DNA from 3 places in the Bradyrhizobium sp. WSM471 genome. Region 1 is predicted to be linked to each of the others. Evidence: predicted binding sites of a transcription regulator. Region 1 holds the regulator's gene; each other region holds the start of a gene.
What was found. The regulator LexA, encoded in region 1, represses DNA repair genes until DNA is damaged. The targets are predictions, from matches to a motif close to TGTTCNNNNTGTGTTCNG.
Positions count from the first base shown of each region.

Region 2: BRA471DRAFT_RS03095 (helicase-related protein) is a predicted target of LexA. The motif match lies at 2,310-2,327, and genes of this name have one in related genera.
Region 3: BRA471DRAFT_RS31500 (nucleoside triphosphate pyrophosphohydrolase family protein) is a predicted target of LexA. The motif match lies at 1,724-1,741, and genes of this name have one in related genera.

Region 1 covers NZ_CM001442.1:4,665,706-4,668,979, forward strand. Annotated here, with positions in the region: gene glp (gephyrin-like molybdotransferase Glp) at 1-906, shown strand, start outside; gene lexA (transcriptional repressor LexA) at 1,083-1,784, shown strand; gene BRA471DRAFT_RS20800 (hypothetical protein) at 2,248-2,682, shown strand; gene BRA471DRAFT_RS20805 (ComEC/Rec2 family competence protein) at 2,821-3,274, opposite strand, start outside.
Region 2 covers NZ_CM001442.1:657,207-660,480, reverse strand. Annotated here, with positions in the region: gene BRA471DRAFT_RS03095 (helicase-related protein) at 1-2,043, opposite strand, end outside; gene BRA471DRAFT_RS03090 (DUF3108 domain-containing protein) at 2,709-3,274, opposite strand, start outside.
Region 3 covers NZ_CM001442.1:6,914,731-6,918,004, reverse strand. Annotated here, with positions in the region: tRNA gene BRA471DRAFT_RS31510 (tRNA-His) at 129-205, shown strand; gene BRA471DRAFT_RS31505 (TIR domain-containing protein) at 467-958, shown strand; gene BRA471DRAFT_RS37245 (hypothetical protein) at 966-1,613, shown strand; gene BRA471DRAFT_RS31500 (nucleoside triphosphate pyrophosphohydrolase family protein) at 1,777-2,892, shown strand; gene BRA471DRAFT_RS31495 (uracil-DNA glycosylase) at 2,892-3,274, shown strand, end outside.

The sequences.
Region 1 (3,274 bases):
GGCGCGGACGCCGTCGTGATCCAGGAGGACACGGTCGCCGCCAGCGAGCGTATCACGATCAAGGAAGCCGCGGTCGCCGGACGGCACATCCGCCGCGCCGGCGTCGATTTCCGCGAAGGCGACGTGCTCCTGCGCAAGGGAAGCCGTCTCACCGAGCGCGACCTCGCGCTCGCCGCCGGGATGAACCATCCGCACCTTGCCGTTTTCAGGCGACCGAAGGTCGCGATTCTCGCCACTGGCGACGAGCTGGTGATGCCGGGCACCACGCCCGGCCACGGCCAGATCGTCTATTCCAACGGCTACGCCCTGCACGCGCTCGCCCGCAGCGAGGGCGCCGAGACCATCGACCTCGGGATTGCCGCCGACACGCTGGAGGCGACCACCGCCGGCATCCGCCGCGCCCGCGAGAGCGGCGCCGACATCCTGATCACGACCGGCGGCGCATCGGTCGGCGACCACGATCTGGTCCAGCAGGCGCTGCGGGACGAAGGCATCGCGATGGCGTTCTGGAAGATCGCGATGCGGCCAGGCAAGCCGATGATGCACGGACGACTCGGCGCAATGGGTGTGATCGGCCTGCCGGGCAATCCCGTGTCGTCCTACGTGTGCGCTTTCCTGTTCATGGTGCCGCTGATTCGCGCCCTGTCGGGCCGTTCGGTGATTCACCATCGCCGTGAACGCGCCGTGCTCGGCCGCGACGTCGGCGCCAACGACCAGCGCGAGGACTATCTGCGGGCGCATCTGGAGGAGCGTGACGATGGCACACGCGTCGTTCTTCCCGTCAATCATCAGGACTCTTCGCTGCTTGCGAATCTCGCTGCAGCGCAGGTACTTCTCGTGCGCGCACCATTCGCGCCGAAGGCCGAAGCCGGCACGGCTTGCGAAGTGTTGCGGCTCCCCGTCTGAGCGCCCCCGCAACGCGCGTTCCGCGAAGTTCGCCCTGTTCACGGTAAATTAAGCAGTTGCGGAACATGTATCGAACATATAGTGTCCGTTCATGATTTGTTTCGAGCATGTAGCGGCTTATGGCCGAATTCTGCGTCTCGGAATCGGACGACATCAACCGGGGGACTTTGGTCGAGATGTTAACGCGCAAACAATACGAGCTTCTGCGGTTCATCAGTGAACGTCTGAAGGAAAGCGGCGTGCCGCCCTCCTTCGACGAGATGAAGGATGCGCTCGACCTGCGCTCGAAGTCGGGCATCCATCGCCTGATCACGGCGCTCGAGGAACGTGGCTTCATCCGACGCCTGCCCAACCGCGCCCGTGCGATTGAAGTCATCAAGCTGCCGGAGCTCCAGGCGGCCGCCGGCAGCCGCCGCGGCTTCACCCCGAGCGTCATCGAGGGCAATCTCGGCAAGGTGCGTGCGGGCTCCAGCCTGCCCGCGGACGAGGGCGAACGCCCCGTCGCGGTGCCGGTGATGGGCCGCATCGCGGCCGGCACGCCGATCGAGGCATTGCAGACCCGCAGCCATACCATCAGCGTACCGCCTGACATGCTCGGCTCGGGTGAGCATTACGCGCTCGAAGTACGCGGTGATTCCATGGTCGAGGCCGGCATCCTCGACGGCGACATGGCGCTGATCCAGCGCAACGAGAGCGCTGATACCGGCGACATCGTGGTGGCGCTGATCGACGACGAGGAAGCGACGCTGAAGCGCTTCCGCCGTCGCGGCGCCTCGATCGCGCTCGAGCCCGCCAACGCAGCCTATGAGGTCCGCATCCTGCCGCCCAACCGGGTGAAGATTCAGGGCAAGCTGATCGGGCTTTACCGGAAGTACTGATACCGGAAATGCTTCATACCGGAAGTGCTTGGCGCCTCGCGCGCTTCCGATCTGCAGCGCCGGTCAGAGATTGGATCGGATGATCGTCCGCTCCGGCTGGATAGTCGTTCTGGTTCTGCACAGACTATCCGGCCCCTCCTCCGGCGCTGGCTCCTCGCGACGCCGACGAAGCGGTACCGCTTCAAACAGCACCGCTTCGCGGCTCGAGCGTTCGAGGAAACAGCGACCAGCGGTCAAGTTCGACCGTTGCAGCCAAGCCGGCAATATTCGCGCATGCGCCTCCCGAATGCATCGCAAGGGGCTTTGTTCCTATTGAATTCGGGAAAGATAATGTGATCGCGGCCTGCAGAAACCAGCCGCAGATTTGCCCACAACCAAGCAGAGCGTTCGTGCTTCAACTCTGATAGAGGCCTGCGCCTCGATTGAGAGACGCGGGTTGCTATCCCAGCATGAGGAGCACCCGATGTGTGACTACAGCCTGCATGCCGTCGCGTCGCGCCCCGCCGAAGTCGGCGAGACGATCGTCACGACAAGCTTCCGCGGCACCTCGACGCGCGGCTTCGCCTCCGCAGCCGATCCGTCTGTTGCCGTCTGCCTGCTGCCGGGAACGGAGCTCGCCTTCGCCGACGACGTCCGCTACGACAATCGCTGGATCTGGACGCGCACCATCAATTCCCGCGTGGGCAAGTTCGGCAAGATCGATCCGCACGTTCCCGACCGCCATCATGACGCGATCGAATTCCCCGACGGCAAATACGTGCTGGTGACGCAGCTCGTCGAAGGCCAGCGAGCGACCGTGCTGCAACTGCCGGTGACTCAGTCGGTCACCGAGCGCGAGAACAAGGCGCAAATCATCGCCGACAGGCAGCCGACCGTCACGCACCTGCCGATCGGCTGACACAGCCGCCCTCCGGCTACGAGGTCGGAGGTCAGGATTGAATCGCCATCGCCGGCCGTGGCCGGCGAGAAGGTGTGGTTTGCGCCCGGCGAATCCGAGCGGATGCGCCAACCCACTGCATTGCTCCGCACCATCAGATCAATCGTCGGCCTGCAAGTCGGTCTCCGCCGGCGTTGCGTCCTTGATGCGGGGCGCGGTCGCCTTCGGCGCAAGGCTGCCGTCGAAATCACCCTCACCGGCGCCGGCCGGCAACCAGGGGCGGCTCGTGCCTCTCGCCCTTACCGTCTGAACCACAAAACCGTCACCACGCCGCGTCAGCGCCAGCGCGCTCTGGCTGGCGAGTCGCTGCCGATCGACCACCATCGCCGCGCAATCGGGCGGCGTGGGACGTGTCGTCACCACCAGCGCGGCCCGACTGCAATCGTCCGCGAGAGCGTCGACGCGCAGTGCCAGCGCGACCAGCCTCCCGTCGGCCAGTGGCGTCACGCAGCCGGATTCGTCACAGGACACGCCATCGGCCAGCGAGGCTCTGCCGGCATCGCGCGGATCGGCGTCGGCAGCGAGCCATTCCTTGAGCAGAAAGCTGTCCTTG
Region 2 (3,274 bases), 3.8 Mb from region 1:
GGCGCCGAAGCGGACGCCGTATTTGCGCAAGGTCGCGCGCGAGGGCTGATCGAGGTCCTTCAGCTCGTTGGCGATCTTCGGGCGCTCCAGCACGCCGAGCGCCTCGACGAGCTGATAGGCGATGCCGCGGGCGATGCCGGTGACGTCCTCGGCCTTGCTGAGTTCGAACAGCGGCCCGAGCAGCTTTTCGATATGCGTCTTGAGCCAGAGGTCGAGCCGGGCCTGCACCTTGTCGCGGGGGGCGCCCGTGAGGCGTTCGTCGGAGATGATGCGGATGCGCGGATGCAGCGCGTCCTCTGCGGCAGACAGCCGCGCCACGGCGTCACCGGTCCAGCGGATGATGCCTTCCGAGGTCAGCACGAACTGCTCGTCCGGTGCGTTGCCCAGTTTTTCGGCGCGCGCGTTGATCTCGCCGGCGAGCACGGCCTGCGCTGCAGCCTGCAACGCTTTCGCATCGGAGCCAGCTTCCGCCGCATCCGGTGCAAAGGTGAAGCCATCGAGGCGGCCGATGACATGGCCTTCGACGATGACTTCGCCGGTCTTGCCGATTTCCGTATTCAAGCTCGTGTTCTCCCGCAGGCGGCGCATCAATACACTGGTCCGGCGATCAACGAAACGCTCAGTCAAGCGTTCATGGAGCGCATCCGATAATTTATTTTCGACCTCGCGGGCGATCCCCTGCCAGCGTTCCGGGTCTTTCAGCCAGTCGGGACGGTTGGCGACGAAGGTCCAGGTGCGAATCTGCGCGATCCGGGCCGACAGCGTGTCGATATCGCCGTCGACGCGGTCGGCCTGGTCGATCTGGGTCCTGAACCAGGCGTCGGGGATGCATCCCTTCCGCATCAGGAAGCCGTAGAGCGTCGTCACCAGCTCGGCATGAGCGGCCGGCGACAGCTTTCGATAATCCGGGACCTGGCAGGCCTCCCACAGCCGTTCCACGGCGTCCTTGCCATGTGCGACATCGCGCACCTCGGCGTCGCGGGCGGCGTGGTCGAGCACGCGCATGTCCTCGGCGATCGGCGCTCGCGTCAGCGCCTCATGGCCGGGGGCCAGGTTCAGCGAGACCTGGAGCGCGCCGAGCGAAGCAAAATCCAGCTTCGAATTGCGCCATTGCAAAACCTTCACGGGATCGAAGGTGTGGTTCTGCAGCGCATTGACGAGTTCGGGCTCGAACGGTCCGCAGCGACCGGTGGTGCCGAAGGTGCCGTTGCGGGTGGCGCGGCCGGCGCGGCCGGCGATCTGGGCGAATTCGGACGGCGTCAGGCGGCGGAACTGGTAGCCGTCGAACTTGCGGTCGGAGGCAAAGGCGACGTGGTCGACGTCGAGATTGAGGCCCATGCCGACGGCATCGGTGGCGACGAGGTAATCGACCTCGCCGTTCTGGAACATCGCGACCTGGGCGTTGCGGGTGCGCGGTGACAGCGAGCCCAGCACCACGGCGGCGCCGCCATGCTGGCGGCGGATCAGCTCGGCGATGGCGTAGACCTCGTCGGCCGAGAAGGCGACAATCGCCGTGCGGCGCGGCTGCCGCGTGATCTTGCGGTCGCCGGCGAATTCCAGCTGCGACAGGCGCGGCCGCGTGATCATGGAGACGCCGGGCAGCAGCCGCTCGATGATCGGGCGCATTGTGGCAGCGCCCAGCAGCAGCGTCTCGTCGCGGCCGCGGCGGTTGAGGATGCGGTCGGTGAAGACGTGCCCGCGTTCCAGATCGGATGCGATCTGCACCTCGTCGACGGCGAGGAACGAGACGTCGAGATCGCGCGGCATCGCCTCGACGGTCGAGACCCAGTAGCGCGGCGCTTTCGGCTTGATCTTCTCCTCGCCGGTCACGAGCGCGACGGCATCGGGGCCGACCCGCGCGGCGATCTTGTTGTAGACCTCGCGCGCCAGCAGGCGCAGCGGCAGCCCGATCATGCCGGAGGGATGCGCGAGCATCCGCTCGATGGCGAGATGGGTCTTGCCGGTGTTGGTGGGACCAAGCACCGCAGTGACGCCGGCGCCGGGAAGCCGATCGGAAGCGAAGGGGGAGGAGGAAAAAGGCATCTGGGGGATTAGGTAATGGCGATTGGGGCGAATGTCAGTGCTGTTTTGGGGCGGTGGCGCGAAGGGCTCGCCTCACACACCGCTGTCATCGCCCGGCTCGACCGGGCGATCCAGTATTCCAGAGGCGGCGCAGATCAGACCGAGAGGGCGCGGCGTACTGGATGCCCCGGTCAAGCCGGGGCATGACGGCGGAGAATGCGGCGCCCTTCCCCAGATCCCGCGCAACTGTCTCACTTTGCGACGCTTTTCCCGTTGGCTTTAAGCTTCGGAACGAGTTGAGAACGAATCGCGGCCGAATCGGTGACTCCCTCTTGAGTCCTGTTCCGTTCACGCAAGATGTCGCGGGAGGCTTATTGGGTTCGCACTAGATGGAGTTTTGCCCCGCCGCACAAGCGACGTTTCGATGGCGGATTCGTTAAAGCTGGGGACGGCGCGGAGTCGAATCAGAATCGGGGAGGAGTCAAATGGATTCCCGCACCCCGAGCCCCCTCCAAAACAAAAGTGCGAAAACAACCCCATGCACAGTAGGGATGTCGTTGAAATCATTGATGTTTATTTTCACCCCAAAGGCAGGTTCGTAGCCCGCATGGAGCGGAGCGTAATGCGGGGGCCAAGCAAAGAACCCCGGATTGCGCTGCGCTCCATCCGGGCTACGGCAGCGAGCTTCACTGCGTCTTCGCGACCTTGGGCGGCTGGGCGCTGGTGATGAAGCTCGTGGCTTCCAGCATGGCCGGCCCGAGCGGGGTCGGCACTTTCAGCCAGAACGGGACCAGGACGCGCGTGCCGGCGATCGGCGCGAACGCGACCTCGATGTTGCGCTGGGCGGCGAGATATTTGATCACGGGACGGTCGGGGATGTAGCCGGCGATGGGCACGAAATACAGCGAGCAGACCACGACCTGGCCGTGATAGCCCTTCTCCGCCTTCACATTCTCCATGCGCTTGAAATCGAGCTTCAGCTCGTAGCGCATGCGGCCGTCGAACACGGCGGCGCTGCCGTGGCAGGCGTCCGCCGACAGCACGTCGCCGCTGCCGGAGACGCGCACCAGCGAGGCCGTCATCGGATCCCAGACGCCGCGGCGATGCGCGTCGGTGACGACGATGCGGTCGGGATCGACCGGCGGCTCCGGCAGGATGGCAAAATCCTTCACATTGCCCTTGTCGAGCGTGATGCGGATCTCTTCGGTCTTCTTCGAGGTGGTGGTGGAGGCCTGGTAGCCGGTCGCGACCA
Region 3 (3,274 bases), 2.2 Mb from region 1:
TCGTTTGCGGACGTTTTGAGGGTGTTGCGGCCTTGCCAAAAACGCCCGTTGCACCTAGTTTCCGCCCCGTCCAGCCCCCCTCGGTGACCGGCCCTATCAAGGGCGCCCCTCGGGCGGCTCGCAAGGATGCAGTTGTAGCTCAGTTGGTTAGAGCGCCTGTCTGTGGAACAGGAGGTCGGTGGTTCGAGCCCACCCAACTGTACCAATGATTTCAGCAAATTAGCGGTCCGCCGTTCGTCCGCTGCAGAGTTGGTGGCCGCGTGCGACGCACGTCTTGCCAGCATCACTCGTCGCGTGGATCGCCCTCAAGTCTCGACTGAACATCCCAGTCGCGGTCAGCCAATTGTCCTCGCGCCCGTCACCGAGTTGCACGCTCTACTCCAGCGTGCCTTGACATTTCAAAACACGTAATATCTCGTGATCGAGATGGCTCGATTCCCGGATCGAGGGGCCCCCTGGAGGGACAATGTCAAAGCGCCGCAATGTCTTTATTAGCCATCACCATGCGGACGACGAGCACGTCGGCGGCCTTACCAAGTTGCTTGATCGGCAAGGCTTTCAAATACGGAACAGCTCGATTCGAGCGAAGCCATCAAACCAGGCGCGCTTGGACAAAAAGCAGATCCCCGAAGGGACGTTGAAGCGCCTTTTGCGCATGAAGATGTCCTGGGCTTCAACCGTGATTGTGCTGATAGGCAAAGACACGCACCAACGCCCGTGGGTCGACTGGGAGATTCGTAAGGCTAACGAGCTGGGTAAGCGGATCATAGGCGTTTTCACAAGGGGCGGGACCGAAGCCGATATTCCGCCTGCTTTTGAAGAATATGGCGATGCGCTGGTGAATTGGAATTCTGACAGCGTCATACAAGCGATTGAGGGCACGAATAGCCCATTTGAAACTCCCGGCAGTGCCGCGCCGCGCGAACTAGTTCATGCTTCTCGAACGGCTCGCTGCTGAGACCGCGATGACGAGAGCCTATTTTTATGTTGTGGCTCGGGACTTTGGATTTGCGCCGAATCCATTCCACGGGATGTGTACCCTGGCGACATGCAAGCCAACCATTCGTCGCACCGCCCGAGCCGGCGACTGGGTTGTCGGTATGGGAGGTGCAAAGTTGAATGCAGTCGGCCGTTGCATTTATGCGATGCAAGTAACTGATGCACTGAACTTTGAAAGTTACTGGGAAGCCCCGGAATTTCGCGCTAAGCGCCCAGTCCGAAATGGCAGTCGAAAAACGATAATCGGGGACAATATCTATCACCGATCGCCTCCGTCCAAGAAATGGCAGCAAGAAGATTCTCACCACAGTAAGCCGGATGGGTCGCCAGATCCGCATAATATTCAGCACGATACACAGACCAACCGGGTGCTTGTATCGAGACACTTTTATTACTTTGGCAAAACCGCGCCCCTCGTTCCTGAAGAAATTCTGCGCGATCTAGGTTTCCGTAACGGGATCGGTCATCGGGTCTTCCCGATGCAGGATGCACGACCCTTCTTATCGTGGCTCGATACCTCCTTTGGAAGTCAGGTGAACCGGGTGCTCGGCGATCCATTCCAATTTTCTCAGAGCACAGCTCGGTACTCTAAGAAAGCCGACAAGGTGATTTGACGATCGTCGCCCGCAATTTGCGTTGTCCGTTGCAGTCAAAGATGCCCGACATGGTCGGTAAAGCCGTGACGCGAAGCTCTCGCTGGATCAAATCTTTATGTCTGCTGGGTCAGCACATAGTTCGATCGAGAGCTTCGAATACGTAAACACGGAGAAGGCTAACATGTTCATCGCAGAATACGAGCGGCTGACCCAGGAAACCGACCGCTTTAGGCAGGAGGAGGTAAATCCGATCCTGCTCGGGCTTTTCGGAGAGGTTGGAGGTGTCATGGCTGCGGCCAAGAAGCTCAGGCGGGAAGGCACCGCGTTCGTTGGCTACCGCCGCGCGGTCGAGGAGGAATTCGGCGACGCGCTCTGGTATTTCGCGGCTCTCTGTCGGCGCGCAGGCGTGCCCTTGCAAGAGGTACTCGCCGCGGCTTCGTCGCAGCACTACGTGTGTTCGGTAGCGGCCGCGGATGATCCGCCGGGCGCCGTATCGCGGGTCTCGTCTCCGCAACCATCAGGCTCGTTCGATGAAATCTTGCTCAGCCTCGGGGGCAATGCCGCCGATCTTCTTGTTCTGACGAAGCAGGCCCCGGACGCGCTGGCCCGCCTGACGGCTTTCGCCGACTCGTTTTTGCGTGCCTTGAATGCCGCTGGTATTTCATTCTCTGAGGTCGCGTCTGCCAACGTTCGAAAGGTGCGGGGTAGATTTCTGGCACCAATTCTGCCCGATCTGCCCGAGTTTGACGGAACTTTCCCCGAAGAAGAACGTCTGCCGCGCGAATTCGAGATCGTCATCCGCCAGCGCTCCGGAGGCCGCAGCGTCCTGGAAATGAACGGAGTGGTCATCGGCGACCCGCTGACCGACAACATCGCCGACCGCGATGGCTACCGGTTTCACGACGTTTTTCATTTCGCGCATGCTGCGGTCATGCATTGGTCGCCGACTTTTCGCGCTCTGATAAAGCGCAAGCGTAAGAGCGATCCCGTCACCGACGAGACGCAGGACGCCGGTCGCGCCATCGTCGTTGAAGAAGGCCTCTCCGCATTCGTGTTCTCCCACGCGAAAACGCTTGCCTTCTTCGAAAACCAATCCTCGTTGTCTTTCGACCTTCTCAAGACGATACGGCAATTCGTCGACGGCTACGAGGTTGATGCGTGTCCCATGAAGCTGTGGGAAGATGCCATTTTACAAGGCTATGACGTGTTCCGTCGTGTAAAGAGGGAAGAGGGCGGCATCGTCCGCGGAGATCGTAATCGCCGCAAGCTGGAGTTCCGGCCGCTCGGAGCAGTTTGATGAATGCAGCCGCCCGTTTCGTCGCCTCGGTCCGCGGCGTTGCCTTCGAAAACGTCTTCAATCCCTATTCCGATCGGTGCCCCGTTCATGACAGAGCGGACGCGCCGGCAAGTCGGTCCGCGACCCTGAACGCCATTCTGCAGGCGGCCGCCTCCGGAGGAGTTCACTCGGTGTGGATCGGAAGGGATCTTGGTTATCGCGGTGGTCGGCGCACCGGGCTCGCTTTGACGGACGACGTCCACGTTGCGGCTCACGCTGCCCGCTGGGGCATCGAGACGCGACGCTGCACGAAAGGATTGCCCGTTAAGGAGCGGACCGCAGGGCTTGCATGGGCGGTGCTGGACGAAATCAAGCTGCCCGTGTTCTTGTGGAATGTTTTCCC